3 regions of the Aureimonas sp. AU40 genome follow, and region 3 is predicted to be linked to each of the others. Evidence: predicted binding sites of a transcription regulator. Region 3 holds the regulator's gene; each other region holds the start of a gene.
The links. The regulator LexA, encoded in region 3, represses DNA repair genes until DNA is damaged. The targets are predictions, from matches to a motif close to TGTTCNNNNTGTGTTCNG.

Region 1 (7,504 bases), on a different contig from region 3:
GATCGACCACCAGTTCCAGAGGCGTTCCCACCTTCAGCGTGCCCCCGACGAGCTTGCCGCGATGGATGAACAGGCCGTTGGCGACCTTCTGCGTGTCTTCGACCTCGAAGCGGATGCCGTCGCCCTTGAGAATGCCGGTGTCGCCCACCTGGCCGCCGGACTGCGCATAGAAAGGTGTCTGGTTGAGGACGATCGTGGCCTGCTGACCGGCGGTGATCTCCGGCACCTCGGCGCCGCCCTGCACGATCGAGCGCACTTCGCCCTCGGCCGTTTCGGTGTCGTAACCCAGGAACTCGGTCGCGCCTTCGCGCTCGCGGATCGCGAACCAGACCGTTTCCGCCGCCGCCTCGCCAGAGCCCACCCAGCTCGCGCGCGCCTCGGCCTTCTGGCGCTCCATGGCGGCCTGGAAGGAGGAGAGATCGACACCGACGCCGCGAGCGCGCAGCGCGTCCTGCGTAAGGTCAAGCGGGAAGCCATAGGTGTCGTAGAGCTTGAAGGCGACCTCGCCGTTGAGACTGTCGCCCTGGCCGAGCCCTTGCGAGGCGTCGTTGAGCAAGATGAGGCCGCGGTCGAGCGTCGTGAGGAAGCGCTTCTCCTCCAGCTTCAGCGTCTCCGAGATCAGCGCCTCGGCCCGCACCAGTTCGGGATAGGCGCGACCCATCTCGGACACCAGCACCGGCAGCAGCTTGAAGAGAACCGGCTCACGCGCGCCCAGCAGCTTGGCGTGGCGCATGGCGCGGCGCATGATACGGCGAAGCACATAGCCGCGCCCTTCGTTCGATGGCAGGACGCCATCGGCGATCAGGAAGGCAGTGGCACGAAGATGGTCGGCGATGACGCGGTGGCTGGCGAGCGCATCGCCTTGGGCGCGCGAGCCGATCGCCTCCTCCACCGCCGCAATCAGTCGGCGGAACAGGTCGATCTCGTAGTTGGAGGTGACGCCCTGCAGGATGGCGGCCATGCGCTCGAGGCCCATGCCGGTGTCGATCGAGGGACGCGGCAGAGCCACCCGCTCGCCCGGCGAAACCTGCTCGAACTGCATGAAGACGAGGTTCCAGAATTCGAGGAACCGGTCGCCGTCCTCGTCCGGCGAGCCCGGAGGGCCGCCGAAGACGCTCTCACCTTGGTCGTAGAAGATTTCGGAGCACGGGCCGCAGGGGCCGGTCTCGCCCATGGTCCAGAAATTGTCGGAGGTCGGGATGCGGATGATCCGATCATCGGAGAAGCCCGCAATGCTTTTCCAGAGGCGCGCGGCCTCCTCATCCTCGGAGTAAACGGTGACGAGCAGACGGCTCTTGTCGAGCGAAAACTCCTTGGTGACGAGGTTCCAGGCGAGGCTGATCGCCTCTTCCTTGAAATAGTCGCCGAAAGAGAAGTTGCCGAGCATCTCGAAGAACGTGTGGTGCCGGGCGGTGTAGCCGACATTGTCGAGATCGTTGTGCTTGCCGCCGGCTCGAACCACCTTCTGCGCCGTGGTGGCGCGGGTGTAGTCGCGCTTCTCCAGCCCGGTAAAAACGTTCTTGAACTGCACCATGCCGGCGTTCGTGAACATCAGGGTCGGATCGTTGCGCGGCACGAGCGGCGAAGAGGCGACCGGCTCATGCCCGTTCTTCGCGAAGTATTGAAGAAAGGTCGACCGGATCTCGTTCACGCCGCTCATGGAAAAACCTTCAACTGGGGAGACGCGGCCGGGGCATGGGAACCGCTCCGCGCAAGCCTTTTAGCGGCGAGGGAAAATCCTGTCTATGCCGCATCGGGACGATGGCGCTGCCGAGGGCCGGAAACGAAAACGCCCGCCGATGCGGCGGGCGTCGTCATCTATTGGGAAGCGGGTCTCAGGCTTCGCCATCCCCCTCGCCGTCGTCCTCGGACGGGCCGGAGTCCAGCAGTTTCTCGGCGATAAGGCCGGCATTCTGTCGGATGGCCGCCTCGATCTCGGCCAAAAGTGCCGGATTGTCGCGCAGCGTCTGCTTGGAATTCTCACGTCCCTGGCCCAGACGCTGGGAATTGTAGGAGAACCAGGCGCCCGACTTCTCGACGATACCAGACTTCACGCCGAGATCGACGAGCTCGCCGACCTTCGACACGCCTTCGCCATACATGATATCGAACTCGACCTGCTTGAACGGCGGGGCCAGCTTGTTCTTCACGACCTTGACGCGGGTCTGGTTGCCCGTGACCTCCTCGCGATCCTTGATCGAGCCGATGCGGCGGATGTCGAGGCGCACGGAGGCGTAGAACTTCAGCGCATTGCCGCCTGTCGTCGTCTCGGGCGAGCCGAACATGACGCCGATCTTCATGCGGATCTGGTTGATGAAGATGACCATGCACTTGGAGCGCGAGATCGAGCCGGTGAGCTTGCGCAGCGCCTGGCTCATCAGGCGAGCCTGCATTCCGGGCAGCGAGTCGCCCATCTCGCCCTCGATTTCGGCGCGCGGCGTCAGCGCCGCCACCGAATCGATGACCAGCACGTCAATCGCGCCGGAGCGAACCAGCGTGTCCACGATCTCCAGCGCCTGCTCGCCCGTGTCGGGCTGCGAGATCAGGAGATTGTCGAGATCGACGCCGAGCTTGCGGGCATAGACCGGGTCGAGCGCGTGCTCGGCATCCACGAAGGCGCAGACGCCGCCGCTCTTCTGAGCTTCGGCCACGGTATGAAGCGCGAGCGTGGTCTTGCCCGACGATTCCGGCCCGTAGATCTCGACGATACGCCCTTTCGGCAAGCCGCCGATGCCGAGCGCGATGTCGAGGCCGAGCGAGCCGGTCGAAACGGTTTCGATATCCAGCTTCTCGGTCTGGCCGAGTCGCATGATGGAGCCCTTGCCGAAGGCCCGTTCGATCTGCGAAAGCGCTGCATCGAGCGCCTTGTTCTTGTCCACCGAAGTATCCTCAACGAGACGGAGTGGGCTCTGGGCCATGAAGGTGAAACCTTATTTCACGGGGCGAGACGGGGTGCAATGCGCTTGGCTGTGACGGACATGTACCCTTTTTGTTCTCATTTTTCAAGGCGCGTTCCTGCTTTGTTTCTGATTTCCAGCGCGCAGTTTTCGGCTTTCGATTGCCCATGACGACCGATCCTGTCCTGCCCAAGATCGTCCTTCTCGGCGGAGCGCATCTCGACCGCGTGGCGCGCTCCGGCGTGTCCTTCGTGCCGCGCGCCTCCAACCCCGGCCGAAGCCGCGAGAGTGTCGGCGGCGCCGCCTTCAACGCCGCGCGCGCCCTCGCCCGTTTCGGCGCGCAGACCCATCTCGTCAGCGCCAGGGGCGGAGACGGGATCGGAATTGCCGTGGAGAGTGCTTTGGAAAGCGAGGGGATCGGCGATGGTTCCCTAACCTGGCTCGATCGGCGCTCGGCCAGCTACACCGCTATCCTGGACGAGACTGGCGAGTTGCGTGCGGCGATCGCCGACATGGAGATCTACGACCTTCTCTCGCCCCGGTCTTTTCGACGCTCGCACCTGAGGGACAAGCTCGCCTCGGCTGACGCCTGGATTCTCGACGCAAATCTGCCGGACGTCAGCCTGACGCATTTCGCGGGCGCGGCGAGCGGGCGCCCCGTCTTCGGCATCGCCGTTTCCCCGGTTAAGGTTCTGCGCTTTCGGGCTTGTCTGCCCGCGCTTTCGGCGCTGTTCCTGTCGCGAACGGAAGCGGTCTCGCTGCTTTGCCTCAGCAAGGACACGCCTCTTCCCGATCTCGCGGAGGGACTCTTCAGCGCTGGCCTCCGGCGTGCGGTGATCACGGATGGGCCGAACCCTGCGTTGATTCTCGACGGTTCGGCGCGCCACCTTCAGGCGACGCCTCAGATTTCATCCATTCGGGACGTGACCGGGGCCGGCGACACGCTGGCGGCCGGCGCCGCATTCGAGTTGCTCCACGGGGCGGATTTCGTCTCGGCCGTTCGGGTGGGCATGGCGGCGTCCTCATTCCATATCGAGGCCGAGCTGCCCCTCGATTCGCTTCTGCGTTGCCGCCTGCGGGCCGCGTCGCTTCCTCCCGCCACACCTCTTGCGTAAGGCATGACCTCATGAACGACTTGATCCAGCTTTCGCCCGCCGTGTCCGAAGCCTTGCGCTTCGGCCGCGCCGTCGTGGCACTCGAATCCACCATCATCACCCATGGCATGCCCTGGCCGCGCAATCTTGAGATGGCGCGTCAGGTGGAAGCGCTCATTCGCGAGGAGGGCGCCGAGCCGGCGACGATCGCCGTGATCGACGGCAAGCTGCATGTCGGCCTGACCGACGCCCAGCTCGAAGCCCTGGCGCAGACGCAAGGCGCGCTGAAGTTGTCTCGGGCCGACCTTGCCTATGCCGTGGCCGCCGGGCGGACAGGATCGACCACCGTCGCCGCGACGATGATCGCCGCCAAACTGGCCGGGATCGAAGTCTTTGCGACGGGTGGGATCGGCGGCGTCCACAAGGGCGCGGAAACCAGCTTCGACATCTCGGCCGATCTCGATGAACTCGCACAAACGTCGGTGATCGTCGTGTCGGCTGGCGCCAAGGCGATCCTCGACCTGAAGAAGACCTTCGAAGTGTTGGAAACCAAAGGGGTTCCGGTGATCGGCTATGGCGTCGACGAGTTGCCGGCCTTCTGGTCGCGCCGCTCCGGCATCGCCGCGCCCATCCGCATGGACAGCGCCGACGCCATTGCCGACTTCCAGCGGGTTCGCGAGAAGCTGGAGATCGCCGGCGGCATGCTGATCGCCAATCCGCTTTCGGAAGAGTTGGAGATCGACGGTGCCACGATCGGCACATGGATCGACGCCGCGTTGAGCGACGCCGAGGCACAGGGCATCCAGGGCAAGGCGACGACGCCCTTCCTGCTGCAGCGGATTTTCGAGCTCAGTGACGGCCGCTCGCTCGCGACCAATATCGATCTCGTGCAGTCCAACGCGCGTCTTGCGGCCCGCATCGGTGTCGCGCTCGCCAAACGCCCGAAGGCCTGACGGCACGTAGACTTCAATATTGATCGAAGACTGTTCGGCAAAAATCTAAGCGGAGCGCGCTCGATTGTGAGGCGCTCCGCAATAACGTTTAGGGTCGCCGAACCGGACGAACCGACAGCCGGCGTTCCCGCGTCTGTCGCTACTCTTCCAAGGCGTCCTTGACCGCCACGGCGAGGTCGCGAAGCGAGAAGGGCTTGGGCAGGAAGCCGAACTTCTCGCCCTCCGGCAGATTCTTGGCGAAGGCGTCCTCGGCATAGCCGGACACGAAGATGAACTTGAGGTCGGGCCGCACCTTGCGCATCTCGCGCAGGAGGGTCGGCCCATCCATCTCCGGCATGACGACGTCCGATACGACGAGATCGACCTTGCCGTCGAGTTCTTCCATCACGTCCAAAGCCTCGATGCCGGACGACGCCTCGTGAACCTCGTAGCCCCGCATTTTGAGCGCGCGCACATTGCCCGCGCGCACATTGTCCTCGTCCTCGACCAGCAGAATCGAAGCTGTGCCGGAGAGGTCCATCTTGGCATTGGCGGCCTGCGTGCCCGCCTGCTCGACGCGCGGCGCGGCGACTTCGGCCGGGATGTGCCGCGGCAGGAAGATGCGGAACACCGTACCCTCGCCGGGCTTGGACTCCACGAAGATGAAGCCGCCGGACTGCTTCACGATGCCATAGACCATGGACAAGCCGAGGCCCGTTCCCTTGCCGATTTCCTTGGTGGTGAAGAAGGGCTCGAAGATGCGCTCCGCGACGTCGGCCGGCATGCCCGAACCGGTGTCGGCGACCTCCATCAGGACGTATTCGCCGGAGATGAGCTCGGAATAGGCGAATGCGGCCGCCTCGGCTTCCGACACGTTGCGGGTGGAGATCGTGACCGTCCCTTGCGTGGACATCGCGTCCCGGGCGTTCTGCACAAGATTGGTCACGACCTGCTCGAATTGACCGATATCGGCCATGACGGGCCAGAGATCGCGGGCGTGGTGTCGCTCCAGCTTCACCAGATCGCCGGAAATCCGCTTCAGGAGCAGATGCATGTCGGCGATCACGTCCGTCAGGTTCAGCATCTTGGGACGCATGGTCTGGCGGCGGGAATAGGCCAGGAGCTGGCGCACCAGCGAGGCCGCGCGGTTGGCGCTCTGCTTGATGAGAAGCAGATCCTGGAAGGACGGATCGCCCGAGCGATGGTTGAGCAGGAGGAAATCGACCGAGGCGGTGATGATGGTGAGGACGTTGTTGAAGTCGTGCGCGATGCCGCCGGCCAGATTGCCGATGGCCTGCATCTTCTGGCTTTTTGCGAACTGGTCTTCGAGCGTGCGCTGCTGCGTGATGTCCACGCCGTAGAGAATCGCCACCTCGCTCGTGCCGTCCTGCATGTCGGCATTGGCGCTGACATAGAGCCGGGCCGAGCGCATGGGTTCGGTTGGAAGCTCCGCGTCGACGGAGGGTATGTCGGCTTGGCCGCGCGAGGCGGCGGCGAGCGCCTGGCGGATCGCCTCCCGGTTTTCCTCGCGCACGCAGTCGGTGATCGGCTGCGCGCCGATCGCGGCGTTTTCGCCGAACAGGCGGCCGAACGCGCCATTGGCCCGCGCCACGCGGCCGTTCGCGTCGAGCGCGGCGATGGCCATGGGCGAGGAATTGAAGAAGCGGGTGAAGCGCACCTCGGCGGCGCGCAACGCCTGTTCCTGCTCGCCCGTGCCGACCCGGTTGAGCACGAGCGTGCGCGTTACGCCCTTCATGCGCTCGCCTGCCGGCGCGAAATTGCGCAGGAGGCGGACCGGCAGGCGCTGACCCGTCGCTGTCACGAGGTCGAGATCGACCGAACTGATGTCGTTCTCGTCGGCCACGCGCTTGGAACGGCGCAGAAGCGCCGCGTCTTCCTCGCGCATATAGTCAAAGATCGAATGCGCATAGGGTTTGAACGAGGCCAGATCGATCCGCAGCCAGTCGGCCAGCGTGGCGTTGATATAGCCGAGGCGCCCGGCTTCGTCGGCAGCGAAGAAGCCGGCGGGCGCATGATCGAGATAGTCGATCGCGTGCTGCAGGTCGCGGAAGAAGCTTTCCTGCTCCTCCCGCTCGCGCGTGATGTCGGCGATCTGCCAGACCTGCAGCGTGCCCTTGTCGGTGGCGAGCGGGCGCACGGATGCGCGATACCAGCGCGGTGAGGCGTCGGCGGTGCGGCTGCCGAGTTCGCGCGTCAGGCGGAACTCCTCCTGGCCGACCAGATTTTCGCGCGACAGGTTGGCGAGGCGATAGATGGCCTCGGAGGCTTCCGGCTCGCGCGAGAGAAGGCGTTCCAACGTGCGCACCTCGCCGGCGGACTGCGCGCCTGTGCGCTCGCCATAGGCGCGGTTGGCGTAGACGACGCGGCCTTTTCGGTCCGTAACCAGTGTACCGGTGGGCAGATCGTCCAGAAAAGCTTTCGCGATCCCTTGCTCCGCCCGGCGGAAGCCGAACTGCAGGAGCCCGAGCGCCAGCCCGAACACGGCGGCCACGCCGACCATGGCGAGAAGGCCGAAGATGCCGAGAAGCGCGATGGCCCCATAGACATGACCGAACAGAGC
Region 2 (7,504 bases), on a different contig from region 3:
CGGTCGTCCATCGCCTCGGTTTCCATCACCGACAGGCGCAGGAGATCGTAGCCGAAGCCGGCGTCGAGATCGTCGCTGATCGATTTCAGCCGTTCGGCGAACAGGCGCTCGATGCGCTCGGGCGCGCGCAGGGGCCGGGCGCTGCGAACCTCCAGCCGCTCCACCCGCCCGTCGACACGGAACAGCGCGAGTTCCAGCCGCCGCGCGCCCTCGCCCCGCGCCTCCAGATCGGGCCTGAGATGCCCGGCGAGATGGCGCACGAGGCGCAGGATGTCGTCGGCGAGGCTGACGGGCTCGAACAGGAGGCGTTCGCGCCCGAGCGGGGCGACGTAGCGGCGCGGCTCGATCGGGCGCCGATGCCGGCCGGTGAGCGCGTCGAGCCGGGCGAGCAGCGCCTCGCCGAAGCGGCGCGCCAGCGAGGCGCGCGGCAGGGCCAGGAGATCGCCCACCGTCGCGAGGCCAAGGCGCCCGAGCCGGGCGCGCTCCTCGGCATCGATCCGCAGGGCCTGGATGGGCAGGGCGGAGACCGCCGGCGCCTCCTCCCCCGCCGCCACGCTGACGCCGGGCCGGTGGCGCGCCAGGGCGCCAGCGAGCGCGGGCTGCGAGGCAAGGCCCCAGCCGAGCGCGAAGCCCTGCGCCCCGAAGCGCAGCGCCACTTCGCGGCACAAGGCCGCCTCGCCGCCGAAAAGATGCGCGCAGCCCGAAATGTCGAGCACGAGGCCCTGCCGCCCGTCGCGCGCGACCAGCGGCGTGTAGCGCTCGGCCGCGTCGGCCAGCGCTTCCAGAAGCTGGCGGTCGGCCCCTCGGTTCATGTCGCAAAGTTCCAGTTCGGGAAAGCGCGCCCGCGCTTCGGCAAGGCCGAGGCCCGGCCGCAGCCCGAGGCCGGTGGCCAGTTCGCACAAGGCTGCCAGTCGGTCCGCGCCGCCCTGGCGCTCGAACAGCGCGAGCGGGGCGAGTTCTCCTTCCGCGCCTTCCACAACGTCGCGCTGCGAGGGGCGCAGGGTGGCCAGCGGCAGCGCGGCGGGCGGGCGGTGGCCGTTGCCCGCCCCCAGGCGCGGCGTCAGCAGCGGCTGGGGAAAACCCGCGTCAGGATGCGCGGCGGCGCGGCTCGCGGGCGCCGTCCCGCACGCTTCCTTCTCCACGCGCCCCTCCTGCTCCAGGCGCCCCTCCTTCTCCAGGCGCCCCTCCTTCTCCAGGCGCCATGAGCGGCCGAACCGCTGCCGGCGCAGCCGGTCCGTCGGGAGGCGTGGAAAGAACAGGCCGAGAAAGCGCGGCGGGACGGATCGTTTCGAATCGACGCTCATGGGGGTTCCACTCCAGACAGACTTGGCCAAGGCGGCCATCGCGGGATTTCTCGATCGAGACGGTGAAGGCGGGCGCGCCGACGAGGCGCTGCGCCTCCAGCCCGGCCCCGCTGCGGGGGGTGTCAGCGGCGGGACCGGCCGCGAGGCGCAGGCGCAGCGGCGCGGCGGTGGATTCGGCAAAACCGCCCTGGCGCAGCACCACCACCGGCCGCCCGGCGGCGCGCGAGCGCCAATGGAGGCGGCGCGAGCCCTCCAGCGAAAGCTGCGCCGGGTTGTTCTGCACTTCGAGCAGCGTCAGCGCCGGGGCGCCGGAGCGCGCCGCCTCCTCCGCCGCCCAGAGCGCCTCCTCCAGCCGGCGGGCGCGCACCATCACGAGCGCGGCGGGGTCGAGCCCGAAGCCGGCCAGCCCGGGCCGGTAGGGATAGCCGGCATCGGTGAGCGTCGCGGCCGGCGCGATCCAGACCAACGGTCGGCGCGCCGTGGCGCCGAGCAGCACGGCCAGCGCCAACGCGAAGCCGAGGCCCGCGCCGGCATCGCGCACCCCCTCCACCCGCAGCTCCGACAAGCCGGCCTCGGGAAAGCCGCCGCCGAGCCGATCGTCGATCTCGGCAAAACCGAGCGGGCACACGGGCACGGCAGGACAAAATTCCTCCCCCTCCCCTCCCTGTTCGGCCCCCGCATCGCCCGTCCCCCGCTCGCTCCAGCGTGGCGGCGCGCGATCCTCGATTCGCCGAATCACCGCGCGCAGATCACCGAGGCGCGGCATCGGCGCCGGTGCTTCCCCCTCGTTTTCCCCCTCGTTCGGCAGCTCGTCGGATAACGCGCCGCAGGGGCCAAGTCTTGATTGTGTCGAGCTTTTCTGGAAGGAACGGATGGGCTCCGGCGTATCGGGGGACGCGGTTTCCGGTTTCGCCGCCAGCATGGTCTTCTCCTTCGGACAGCCTGTCTCGCCGCCGAGCGGCACCGTCCGAAACGGCATCTGTTCACTTTATGTTCCTATGGATTCCAGAGGCCTTCCCGCGAGTCAATCGCACCGGGGTCTGGATTATTTTCCTTCCACCCTCCTGACGGCCGCCTGTGGAAAACCAAGGGGCTCAAAAGGCGTTTGCAGGGCTGGGATGTGGACAGGGCGCGGCCCCGCGCCTTCGTGAAGCGCGGCAGGCTCGCGGGCGACGGTGCGATATGTCACGAAGAGCGGGAGGGCACGGACCGCCGCATCGGCGAGGCCGGGCGGAGATCAGGGAAGGACGGGGATGGCTCAGCTCGATCAGGCCAAGGCTTGGGGCCGGCGCATGGCGCCGAGCCTGGAGGAGATCGAATCGCTGGCGCTGGACGCCTATGCGTCGCTGCCGCCGGAGTTTCGCGCCCTGTCCGGCGAAATCCGCTTCCATGTCGCCGATTTTCCCGACGACGAGGTGGTGGAGGCGATGAACCTCGAAAGCCCGTTCGACATTCTCGGCCTGTTCGAAGGCCGGCCGGTGGCCGCGATGGCGGTGAGTTCCACCGGCGAGATGCCGAACCGCATCCTCCTCTACCGCCGCCCGATCCTCGACTATTGGGCCGAGCACGAGGAATCGCTGGGCACGCTGGTCGCCCACGTCCTGATCCACGAGATCGGCCACCATTTCGGCCTGTCGGACGACGACATGGAAGCGCTGGAGGCGCAGGCGGACTAAGCCGGCTTCAGCTGGACATCCGCAGAGTTGCGGACGCAAAAACCCTCCGGCACGGGGAGCACCGGAGGGTCATCTTGTAAGCCGCGAGACGAGGTATCGCGACGGGGGGCGCGAGGCGCCGCCTTCGGCTTACTGGAAGAGGCGAAGGATGTTCTGGGCGGAGGAATTGCCGATGGAAAGCGCCTGGAACGCCAGCTGCTGCTTCACCTGCAGGGACTGAACCCGAGCCGATTCTTCTTCCATATTGGCATCCACCAGCGCGCTCAGAGCATTGGTGCGGATGTCTTTCACCTTCGCGCTGAAGTCCTGCTGGGCGACAACGCTCTTGGAATAGTTCCCAACGCTGGTCATGTAGCTAGTGACGGCGGTCGAGGCAGCGGCGAAGAGACCCTTGTAGGTGGTGATAGCTGAAGTTGACGTTGATGCATCAATCTGCGCCGTAGCATAAATGGTAGCCAAAGTTCCGCTCGAGCCATCGGCCGCCAAAATCTGCGTCGGCGTGAAGGTCAGGTTGATCGGAGATCCCTGGTCCTGTGCGATAGCGGTCGTCACGACGGCTGCAGGCAGGCTGGTCAACAAATTGACACCACTCATCGACGCCGTCTTGGCGACCGCCAGGAGCTGTTCCTGGTAATTCTTCAGATCGCTACCAAGCTGCGCATTCTGCGCAGCACCAACGTTCCCGAGCTGGCTCGCCGCCGTGTTCATCTTATCTAGGATATCAGAGATGGACGACAGGGCCGAATAGGCAACGTCGGCTTGCCCCTTGGCGATCGCCAGATTGCCGTCGATCGTGTCCTGAGCCGCCAGATCCTTGCGGATGTTCTGCGAAGTCGTCCAGACCGAGGCGTTGTCCTTGGCGGAAGCGATCTTCAAACCGCTGGCGATCCGGTTCTGCGACGTTGCCAGATCGGCGTTCGTCTGACGGAGGCTGGCGAGAACTGCGCTATTGACTGCGGTGTTGTTGATGCTGACCATTTTCGTTTTCCCCGTTCAAGGCGTTGTTGCCTTCGAGAACAGAAATAGACCCGCAGCATCCAAGGATTTTATACTTGGATTCGCGCAATTTTATATATCCGAATTTTGAATTCCTCGAAAATTTATTAGGGATTTTGATCGGTTGATTGGTCGATTCCAATTCGAACGAACCTGTCCGGGATCGGCGCTTTCGTCTCTACGCGGCGTGCAAATCCAACCCCCAGAGCAGGAGCGGCGGGAGGGGGGACCAGAGGCTGGTTCGCAGGCCCGCGTGGCGCAGGGCCTCGGCTGTCCAGGTGTTGCAGCCGAACAGGAGGTTGAAGCCGCCGCGCGCCTCGTAGAAGCGGTCATAGGGGCTGTAGGCGAAGCCCGGCAGGAGCCAGGGGCCGCCGGTGGTGGGGTCGGGCTCGAAGCTCGCCTCCACGAAGCGTAGGAGCGCTTCATAGGCCGGCTCGCTCAAGGTGACAGGGCGAAGGCCCGGCTCCGTGCCGGCGAGCGCGGGGGCGAGCGAGAGGTGGAGCACCGAGCGGTCATAGGTGAAGGAGCGCCAAAGCGCGTCCAGCGAGAGGTCGCGCCATTCCGGCGTCTGCGTATAGAAGGCGCGCCCGCCCCAGCCCACCGCGATGGCGCCGACGCGCGGGTCGTCCAGGGGCAGGCCGTCCCGCGCCAGGAAGCCGAAGCGGGTGAGAAGCGCGGGGGTCGCGGGCAGGAGAATGTCGGTGTGGATGGGATTGGCGGCAAGCACCACCACGACGCTCGCCTCGCCCGGCCCCGGCGGCGCGAAGCCGACGCTGGGCGCGCGGGGGACGACAAGCGCCAGAAGCGCCAGCCCCGAAAAGACAGCCGCAAGGGCGAGAAGCAGAGCGAGGCCGGCGCCGAGCCAGCGCTTCAAGAGCCCTTCGGCCCCCGGCGCCGCATGGCCTCCTCGGCGCGGCGCAAAGCCTCCTGACCCCGGCGCAGGCCCTCGACGCCACGGCGCAGACCCTCCGCGCCCTCGCGAAGACTCTCAGTGCCCCGCTCCAGCCCATCCAGGCCCTGCCGAAGACCCTCGGCGCCACGCCGCAAACCGTCCGCGCCGAGCGGAAGCGCCTCCGCGCCCCGCCTCAGCCCTTCGAGGCCGGCCAGAAACGCTTCGCGCAACGGGTCACGCGTGGTCATTGTTCGCCGAGCTTCATGGAGGGATCGTAGTCCTTGCCCTCGACGAGTTTGGTGACGGGCTGGGCGCATTTCATGACGCCCTCGGCCGCGTCGAACGCATAGGCCGGGCTGCCCGCCAGTTCCCAGCCCTTGGACAGGGCGAGCGAGACCTTGTGGCAGAAGGCGGCGTCGTCGACGCCGGTCAACAGGCGGTAGAGCTTCATGGATGGGTCCTTTCGCGAATGCGGGCGGCGCGGGCGAGGAGGTGCTCGGCCGCGTGAAGATGAAGGCGCTCCACCATCCGCCCCTCGTGGCGGATGACGCCGCGCCCGGCATGGGCGGGGTCGGCGAAGGCGGCGACGAGACGTTCGGCGCGCGCGATCTCCTCCGCGTCCGGGGAGAAGGCAGCTTCGGCCGCCGCGATCTGCGCAGGGTGGATCAGCGTCTTGCCGGCAAAGCCGAAGCGGCGCGCCTGACGGCACTCGGCCTCGAAGCCCGCCGTGTCGCCGAGGTCCGACCAGACGCCATCCAGCACCGGCACGCCCGCCGCCTTGCCGGCGACGAGCACGGGGCCAAGCCAGGGCAGAAGCTCCGGTCGGCCCGGCGAAAGCTGGAGATCGGCGGCGGCCACCAGATCGTTCGGGCCGACCACCAGCGCGCCGAGGCGATGGCGCAGGCGCGTCTCGGCGATGTCGGCGGCGTGGCGCACGCCCTTGGGCGTTTCCACCATGGCCCAGAGGCGAAGCGCCGGGGGCGCGTCCATCTCGGCTAGCGCGTCGTCGGCCTCGCTTAGCCGGCGCGGCGTCTCGACCTTGGGCAGGAGCACGGCGTCCACCTTGGCGGCGCGCGCCATCAGGAGGTCTTCCGTGCCCTCGCGTGTGTCCAGCGGATTGATGCGCACGACACGAAGGGCGCCGCCCGGCGGGCGCTCCAGAAGATGGGCGCGCAGGCGCTCGCGCGCCTCATGCTTCTCCGCTTCGGCAGCAGAGTCCTCCAGATCGAAGATCACAGCGTCGGCGGCAAGGGTCCGCGACTTTTCCAGCGCCCGGCCATTGGCCGCGGGCACGAACAGAACGGAACGCAGAAGCGGCTCGGGTTCGGTCATGCCCGAGGTCTGCCCCATCGCGCGAGCGCATTCAAGCGAGCGGCACGCGAAAAGGCCGGGGCGGCGAACCGTCCCGGCCTTGCGATTCCAGCAGCGGGCGCGAGCGCCCGATGGCGAAGGGCGATCAGGCGAGGGTCAGGCCCACGTCCAGATTGCCGCGCGTGGCGTTGGAATAGGGGCAGATCTCGTGCGCGGCGGCGATCAGCTTCTCGCCCTCGGCGGGATCGACGCCCGGCAGGTCGATCGTGAGATCGGCGGTGATGCCGTAGCCGCCTTCCGAGCGCGGGCCGAAGCCGACTTCCGCCGTCACGGTCGCCTCGGCGGGAACCTTGACACCGACCTTGGACGAGATGGCGCGCATGGCGCCGAGGAAGCAGGCGGAATAGCCGGCGGCAAAAAGCTTCTCGGGGTTGGCACCGTCGCCGCCGGGGCCGCCCATTTCCTTGGGAACCACGAGCTTGACGTCGACCGAGCCGTCCTCGGAGCGAGCGGCGCCGTCACGGCCGCCGCCATTGGCCGTGGCCTTGGTCTTGTAGATCACGTCGACAGGCATGGGAAATCTCCTTGGGAAGTGGAAAGGAAACGGGCCGGGATCGGCCCGAGGGACGGGAGGAAGGGAACGAGGGAAGGCTTCGCGGGGACGAAGAAGCGAAGACCAAGGAGGCAAAGACCGGGCAGGCGAAGGCGCGCGCCCGGCGAGCCGCCTTCAGGGCAGAGGCGGGCTAACCGTCCTGCGCCATCTCCGCCATGGACTGCGCCAGGGCGGCGCGAAAGGCGCGGATCTCGCGGTTCAAGGCGGTCAACTGGTCCATCGTCAGGCCCGAGCCGGACACGAGGGCCGTGCCGAGACAGGCACTTTCCTCGCTCATGGCGCGGCCGCTCTCGGTAAGCGTCGCCGTCACCTGCCGCTCGTCGGCCGGGTTGCGGCGGCGCGTGACGAAGCCGGAGGCTTCCAAGCGCTTGACCAACGGCGTCACCGTGCTCGGCTCCAGATCGAGCCGTTCGGCGATGGCGCCGATGCCCATGCCGTCCCGCTCCCACAGAACCGAGAGCACGAGATATTGCGGATAGGTGAGCCCCAACCGATCGAGGATCGGCTTGTAGGTGCGCCCCACGGCCATGGAGGCGCCGTAGAGCGAGAAACAGAGCTTTTCGTCCAAGGTCAGGGGCTGGCGTAAACGCGCCATGATCTCGTTCCTTTCGTTGCCCTGCTTTTATGTTATCTCGATAAACAATGCAACGCGTTTTTTTATCGGGATATTATAAGCCGGCCACACTTTTGCAAAAAGGCTTGGTTCGGAGGC
Region 3 (7,504 bases):
TCCCGGCGGATCGCATCCTCGTTGGCGAGAGCGCGATCTCGACGCATGAGGATTGCGTGCGCCTCGCCGGTGCGAACATTCGCACCTTCCTCGTCGGCGAGAGCCTGATGCGGCAAAGCGACGTGGAAATGGCCACTCGCAAGCTGCTCTTCGGCGCGGCGGCGGAAGCGGCATGAGCGAGGCTTCACTGACTCATCTCGATGCGGACGGCTCGGCCCGCATGGTCGATGTCGGTGACAAGCCCGAGACGGTCCGCACGGCGCGGGCCGAAGGCCTCGTCCTGATGCGGGCGGAAACGCTGGAGATGATTCGGCAGGGCAGTGCCAAAAAGGGCGACGTGATCGCGATCGCGCGCATCGCCGGCATCATGGGCGCGAAAAAGACCCACGAACTGATTCCGCTTTGCCACCCGCTGATGCTGGAGAAGGTCTCGCTCGATCTGGAGTACGAACCGGCATTGCCCGGCATCCGCGTTTCCGCGACGTGCCGGGTATCCGGCAAGACGGGGATCGAAATGGAAGCGCTGACAGCCGTCTCCATCGCCTGCCTCACGATCTACGACATGGCGAAGGCGGTGGACCGCGACATGACGATCAGCCAGATCCGCCTCGTGGAGAAAACGGGCGGACGTTCCGGCACTTGGAGCGCCGCGTGAGTTTGCTGCCGGTCGAGGAGGCGCGCGATCGGCTCCTGTCGGACGTCTCGCCGGTGGCGCAAACCGAGCGCGTAGACCTGCGGAGCCTAGCCGGAAGGCGGCTGGCGAGCGATCTCTCGGCCATCCTGACCCAGCCTTCTTTTGATGCCTCCGCGATGGACGGATATGCCGTCCTTGCCAGCGACTTGGGCACTGGTGAAACGCGACTGCGTCTCATCGGAGAATCGGCCGCCGGCGCGGCGTTCGAAGGCATTTTGCGTGCTGGCGAGGCGGTTCGCATCTTCACCGGCGCACCCGCGCCGCAAGGCGCGGATGCCGTCGTCATCCAGGAGAACACAGAGCGTCCGAACCCGGAGACGGTGCTCGTCCGCGAGCCGGTCACGCCCGGCCGCCATATCCGCCCGGCAGGGAATGACTTTCGAGAGGGCGCGCCGCTTCTCCGGGCCGGCACGATCTTTCGCCCTGCCAGTATCGCGCTGGCGGCAAGCGGCGGTCACGCGGAGGTGGAGGTTTGTCGGCGCCCGCGCGTCGCCATTCTGATGACCGGCAGCGAATTGGTTCTGCCCGGCACGCGCCCCGGCCCGGCGCAGATCGTGGCATCCAACGGGTTCGGCATCGCTGCCATGGTGGAAGCGTCAGGCGGAGAGGCTTTATCCTATGGCGTTGTCGCGGACGACCGCTCGGCGCTTGCCGCCGTGCTCGACAGGGCCAGGCGCGATGAAGTGGATGTCTTCGTGACGATCGGCGGCGCCTCGGTCGGAGATCACGACCTCGTCGCGCCGGTCTTTCGCGAGTGTGGAGTGGAACTCGATTTCTGGAAGGTCGCCATGCGGCCCGGCAAGCCGCTGATGGCCGGACGCTTCGGCGAGATGCGGTTTCTAGGTCTGCCGGGAAACCCCGCCTCCAGCCTCGTCACCGCCGAGCTTTTTCTTCGGCCGCTGGTCGAACGGCTGGCCGGGCGCCCGGCGCACGGTGGCTACGAAAGGGGCGTATTGGGGACGCCCGTCCCCGCCAACGATCATCGTGCCGAGTTCATGCGTGGCCGAATCAGTGGGGAGACAGATGGCAAGCCCCGCATCGTCCCGTTCGATCGGCAGGACTCCTCGCTCCTCAGTGTCTTCGCCCTAGCGGACGTACTTCTCGTCAGGCAACCTCATGCTCCGCCTAGCGAGACCGGCGATCCCTGTGAGTTCGTGCGATTGGCTTGACAGGCATCCTTGCAGAACACAAACAGAACAGATAGGCTTTGTTCAGGTTTTGTTTTGGTTGGATACGAACGATGTTGACCCGCAAGCAGCATGAATTGCTCCTCTTCATTCATGATCGCCTGCAGTCGATCGGCGTTCCCCCGTCCTTCGACGAGATGAAGGAAGCGCTGGACCTGAAATCCAAGTCCGGCATCCACCGGTTGATTACGGCGCTGGAGGAACGTGGCTTCATCCGCCGCCTTCCCAACCGGGCCCGCGCTCTTGAGGTCGTTCGGCTTCCCGATTCCATGGCCGGTAAAGCTCAGGTCGCCGCGTCAACTACCGCGAAGGTTTCCCAAGGCGAGACGATCGAGCGGCAGGTTTTGCCCTTTCCGGGGCGGGCTGCCACCGCGCGAAGCGGCGAGACGGCGGACGCGGCCAATGACTCCATGCCTGTTCCCGTTATGGGCCGCATCGCAGCGGGTGTCCCCATTTCCGCGATCCAGCAGAACAGCCGCTCCATCGCCCTCCCGATTGAGATGTTCGGCCAAGGCGAGCATTACGCGCTGGAGGTCAAAGGCGATTCGATGGTCGAGGCCGGCATTCTCGACGGCGACACGGTGCTGATCCAGCGGGCGGAGACGGCAACCGCGGGCGAGATCGTCGTGGCTCTCATCGATGAGGAAGAGGCCACCTTGAAGCGCTTCCGTCGTCGCGGCGCCATGGTCGAACTGGAAGCTGCCAATCCCGCCTATGAGACGCGGGTCCTGGAAGCGGGACGGGTCAAGGTGCAGGGTCGTCTCGTCGGTCTGATCCGCCGCTATCATTAGGGCGCGGCCGCGCGCCTTTCGGCGTTTTCCGGCTCGGCTTGTCGCCTCCCATTCGCTCGGGCCAAGGCGCCGAGCGATGCTGGTTCCATTCTTCGAAAGGCTGGGGAATGGACGGCCGTAGCTCCCACCCGCCTCGCTGCCTCTCCAGAGCCACCGCGCCTGTGCGCCGCAGTGTGCGGAGCGTCAGAAGTTTCGCACCTGAGCGGCAAGATTCGATGCGAGGCGCGCGGGCGACCACGGCAATATCGGCCGTGTCGCAGAGTTCTCCCAGCTTCTCCAACTGATCGGTCCAGGCGATGCGGAGCCCCGAGCGGGTCTTCGCACGGCAAATCTGCTCGTCGCATTCGAAGGTCTTTCGATCGTCCTTCGAACGGCCGGGAGGCGCCAACTGGTAGGCGCGCTTCCATTGATCGTGCACGAAGCGGTTCGGGCGCTTGCGAAGATCGATCACCTGCCCATTGTCGCCTATCACTGCGATGTCCCGAGCGTCCTCCGATATGGCGAGTTCGGGGCGCGAGGCTGCAGGAACGAGGAGAAGGCCGAGCACCAGCGGGGCGACCGCCGCCCATCGAAAATGGCTCTGGCAAAACGAGAGCAGCAGCAGACAGACCGTGAAGCAGATAAGGCTGACGCTGCCGATCTGCCCAACGCCATAATCGGGAAAGGCAGCGGCCAGCGCCTTCGCCATCCAGAACACGAGATCGAGCCCCCAACCAATGGGCACAAGCGCCAAGCTCTCGAGGCCGAGGGGCATCAGGCAGACGCTCGCCAACGCCAGCGGCATGATCCAGAACGAGAAGATCGGCGTCGCCAGGACATTGGCAAGAAGGCCGAAGGGCGCGGCCCGCTGGAAATGGTAGATCGCGTAAGGCGCCGTCGCCGCGCCGGCAATCAGCGACGACAAGAACACGCCGATCACCACCAGCGCCAGCGTGCGCAAAGGCGAGAGATCGTCGCCCGCCCCTTTCGACCACCGGGAATACGCACCATAGGCCCCGACCAGCGCGGCGGTGGCGGCAAACGACATCTGGAAGGTCGCGGTCATCAGTGCATGCGGCGAGATCAGCATGACCACCATGGCCGCAATCGCAACATTGCGCAGGGTCAGGGCCGGTCGATCCACCAGAACCGCGCCCAGCATGATCGCGATCATGACGAAGGATCGCTCGGTTGCGGCGTTGTCACCCGCCAGTAGGAAGTAGAACCCGGTGATGCCCAGCGCCGCGACCGCCGCGATCTTGCGCGCCTGCCAACGCAGCGCCAGCGACGGAAAGGCGGCGATGCTTGAGCGCACCGCTAGCATGGTCATTCCCGCCACTAGCGCCATGTGAAAGCCGGAGATTGATAGGACATGGGCAAGTCCGGTTACTCGCAAGGCGGCTTCGATGTCGTCGGGGATCCCGGCGCGCTCGCCATTGATGAGCGCTGCCGCGACAGCGCCGCGCTCGTCCGGCAGCACGGCGCGAATCCTATCGCCGATCAGCAGGCGCAGCTTGGCGACGTGTTCGAAAACTCCAAGCGTCTCGGGTTCCACGGAGGGGTTCGGCGGCCCGAGGGAGTAGCCGAAGGCTCCGGTGCCGTCGAAATAGGGCATGAAAGCGAAGTCATATCCACCGGGAAAGGCAGGGCCTGCCGGCGGCTGCAGGCGCACGAGGCCCACATAGCGAGCGCCGATCGCCAGGGCCTCATGGCGGCTCGATACGAGCACGCGTACGCGTTCCGGCGGCCGGCTGAGATGCGGGCGCTCCGTTGCCAGGACTTGGATCGTATAGCGATAGCGCCCGCGATCGTCCTGCTCGCGAAGCAGAACACGCCCGGAAATGCGAACCGTTGCATTTCCCGAGAGCATCACCGTGTCGGTTGTCTTCAGCTCGATCCAACTCGTGCCAAGTCCCAGGGCGAAGCCGAGGGGCAACAGGAAAGCGGATCTGACAAAGGGGCGACCGGCCCCAAGGTTTGCGCCAGCGATGCTTACGAACGCGAAGACAGGTCCCAGCCAGCCCGGAGGCCGCCAGCCCGAGCCGAAGACGAGAGCGATCGCGATCATCATTCCGATCGGAAGCCACGCGAAGGCCGACCGGAGGTCTCGTTCGCGCTGTACCTGCCGGGAAAGCCAGAGCCGCAGCGGCCCAATCGGATCGACGCGCGGGATGGACGATGAATTGCCGGCGGCTCCGTCCGGCAGAACGTCCGTGATCACCTGCGATGCCGGCACGTGCGCCCCGCCTTGAGTCCTCTCGATCCTATGTTACACACCCGGCCATCCATGCGCAGCCCGACCGGAGGCGCGCATTCCAACTGAGAGGGCTTGCGATCTCCGTCGCGCCCGGTTTTCAAAGGCACCGAGATGACCGATCGCGTGGTGACACGTTTCGCGCCCTCGCCCACGGGCTTCCTCCATATCGGCGGAGCCCGCACGGCCTTGTTCAACTGGCTCTACGCCCGGCGCATGGGCGGGCAGATGCTGCTACGCATTGAGGACACCGATCGGGAGCGCTCGACCGACGCGGCCGTGAGCGCGATCATCGAAGGGCTGGACTGGCTCGGGCTGAAGGCTGACGGCGAGCCGATCTCGCAGTTCGCTCGGGCGGCGCGCCACCGCGAAGTGGCAGAAGCGCTCGTCGCGGCCGGTAAGGCCTATTATTGCTATGCCTCCCCGGCCGAGCTGGACGAGATGCGCGAGAAGGCCAAGGCCGAGAAGCGCCCGCCCCGCTACGATGCTCGCTGGCGCGACCGAGATCCGTCCGAGGCGCCGGCCGGCGTCAAGCCGGTCATCCGCATCAAGGCGCCTTTAGACGGCGAGACCGTGGTGCGCGATCAGGTTCAGGGCGACGTCCGCTTTCCCAACAAGGATCTCGACGATTTCATCCTGCTGCGCTCGGACGGCACGCCGACCTACATGCATGCGGTCGTCGTGGACGACCACGACATGGGCGTCACGCACATCATTCGGGGCGACGACCATCTGACCAATGCCGGGCGCCAGACCTTGATCTATCAGGCCATGGGCTGGGACGTTCCGGTCATGGCCCATATTCCGCTGATCCATGGCGCGGACGGAGCCAAGCTTTCCAAGCGCCACGGCGCGCTTGGCGTCGATGCCTATCGCGGCATGGGCTACCTCCCGAAGGCGCTCCTGAACTATCTCGTGCGTCTCGGCTGGAGCCATGGCGACGACGAGGTCATGACGATCGAGGACATGACCGCCTGGTTCGACATCACCGACATCAACAAGGGCGCGGCGCGGTTCGATTTCGCCAAGCTCGACGCCATCAACGGCCATTGGATTCGCGGGTCTTCCGACACGGATTTGGTCGAGACGCTAATGGTGGAGCGCGTGCATCTACCCAATGGCGACATCCTGCGCCAGGACGACGACGCGACGGTTTGCCGCCAGCTGTCGGCTGCCATGCCAGGCTTGAAGGAGCGCGCCAAGACGCTGGTGGAGCTGACGGAAAGCGCCGCCTATCTCTTCGCTCGCAGGCCGCTCACGCTGGACGAGAAGGCCGCCGAGATTCTGGCTAAGGATGGACGAGACATTCTGAGCGGGCTCCTTCCGGTTCTAGAGGGCTTAGGCGACTGGAGCGTCGTATCGCTGGAGCCGGCGATCAAAGCCCATGCCGAATCCGTTGGGCTGAAGCTCGGCAAGGTCGCGCAGCCGCTGCGTGCCGCTCTGACCGGCAAGTCCACCTCGCCTGGCGTCTATGACGTGCTGGCGGTCTTGGGCCGAGACGAATCGCTGCAGCGGCTCAAGGACCAGGCGTCCGTTTAACGGGTTGAGATTCCGGACGGTGCGGGCGCGGGGTTGCGGTCTCAGCCCGCGCCCTTGGAAACCAAGAAGCCTGCTTGGAGTAGGCTTGTAGGCCCCGCCTAAAGTTGAGCTTGAGCGAGTGTTGCGGCGCAAAATTGTTCTGCGACGGAAACTTGTTCCTTAACCCCCTTTCCGATACGCATTCGCTCGAAGCTGGCGTTTGGCCCAAGAACGGCCGTTGGCGCCCTGGCTCACGCAGAAGGGGTAACGCATGAATCAATCGGCGAAACTGGCCCTTGGAGACAAGAGCGCGGAGCTGACGCTCCGATCAGGAACCATCGGACCCGATGTGGTCGACATCGCGTCGCTCTACAAGAACACCGGTCTCTTCACCTACGATCCGGGCTTCACATCGACCGCGTCCTGCGAGTCGAAGATCACCTATATCGACGGTGACGAAGGCGTTCTTCTGCATCGCGGCTATCCCATCGACCAGCTTGCGGAGCGCGGCGACTTTCTCGAAACCTGCTACCTCCTGCTCTACGGCGAACTTCCGACCGCGAGCGAGAAGGCGGACTTCGTCTACCACGTGACGCGCCACACGATGGTGCACGAGCAGATGTCCCGCTTCTACACGGGCTTCCGTCGAGACGCGCACCCAATGGCCGTCATGGTCGGCTCTGTCGGCGCCCTCTCCGCCTTCTATCACGACTCGACCGACATCACCGATCCGCATCAGCGCATGGTCGCGTCGATCCGCATGATCGCCAAGACGCCGACCCTGGCGGCGATGGCCTACAAGTATCACATCGGTCAGCCCTTCGTTTACCCGCGCAACGATCTCTCCTACGCGGAAAACTTCCTGCATATGTGCTTCGCAGTTCCCTGCGAGCCGTACCAGATCAACCCCGTGCTGGCGCGGGCGATGGATCGGATTTTCATCCTCCACGCCGATCACGAGCAGAACGCTTCGACCTCGACGGTTCGCCTTGCCGGCTCGTCGGGCGCCAATCCCTTCGCCTGCATCGCGGCCGGCATCGCCTGCCTATGGGGCCCTGCCCATGGCGGCGCCAACGAAGCG

Region 1: recA (recombinase RecA) is a predicted target of LexA. The motif match lies at 2,980-2,997, and genes of this name have one in related genera.
Region 2: AUL32_RS12420 (ImuA family protein) is a predicted target of LexA. The motif match lies at 2,285-2,302, and genes of this name have one in related genera.

Annotation. Positions count from the first base shown of each region.
Region 1 covers NZ_BBWL01000042.1:30,912-38,415, forward strand. Annotated here, with positions in the region: gene alaS (alanine--tRNA ligase) at 1-1,660, opposite strand, end outside; gene recA (recombinase RecA) at 1,836-2,918, opposite strand; gene AUL32_RS16250 (PfkB family carbohydrate kinase) at 3,065-4,012, shown strand; gene AUL32_RS16255 (pseudouridine-5'-phosphate glycosidase) at 4,024-4,944, shown strand; gene cckA (cell cycle histidine kinase CckA) at 5,084-7,504, opposite strand, start outside.
Region 2 covers NZ_BBWL01000036.1:22,079-29,582, reverse strand. Annotated here, with positions in the region: gene AUL32_RS12425 (Y-family DNA polymerase) at 1-1,142, opposite strand, end outside; gene AUL32_RS12420 (ImuA family protein) at 1,087-2,070, opposite strand; gene AUL32_RS12415 (metallopeptidase family protein) at 2,558-2,980, shown strand; gene AUL32_RS12410 (flagellin) at 3,110-3,958, opposite strand; gene AUL32_RS12405 (TIGR02117 family protein) at 4,155-4,850, opposite strand; gene AUL32_RS12400 (hypothetical protein) at 4,847-5,116, opposite strand; gene AUL32_RS12395 (DUF1737 domain-containing protein) at 5,113-5,319, opposite strand; gene AUL32_RS12390 (HpcH/HpaI aldolase/citrate lyase family protein) at 5,316-6,200, opposite strand; gene AUL32_RS12385 (organic hydroperoxide resistance protein) at 6,325-6,753, opposite strand; gene AUL32_RS12380 (MarR family winged helix-turn-helix transcriptional regulator) at 6,923-7,387, opposite strand.
Region 3 covers NZ_BBWL01000041.1:424,470-431,973, forward strand. Annotated here, with positions in the region: gene trpC (indole-3-glycerol phosphate synthase TrpC) at 1-176, shown strand, start outside; gene moaC (cyclic pyranopterin monophosphate synthase MoaC) at 173-655, shown strand; gene AUL32_RS15525 (molybdopterin molybdotransferase MoeA) at 652-1,863, shown strand; gene lexA (transcriptional repressor LexA) at 1,935-2,672, shown strand; gene AUL32_RS15535 (ComEC/Rec2 family competence protein) at 2,626-4,722, opposite strand; gene gltX (glutamate--tRNA ligase) at 5,020-6,444, shown strand; gene gltA (citrate synthase) at 6,695-7,504, shown strand, end outside.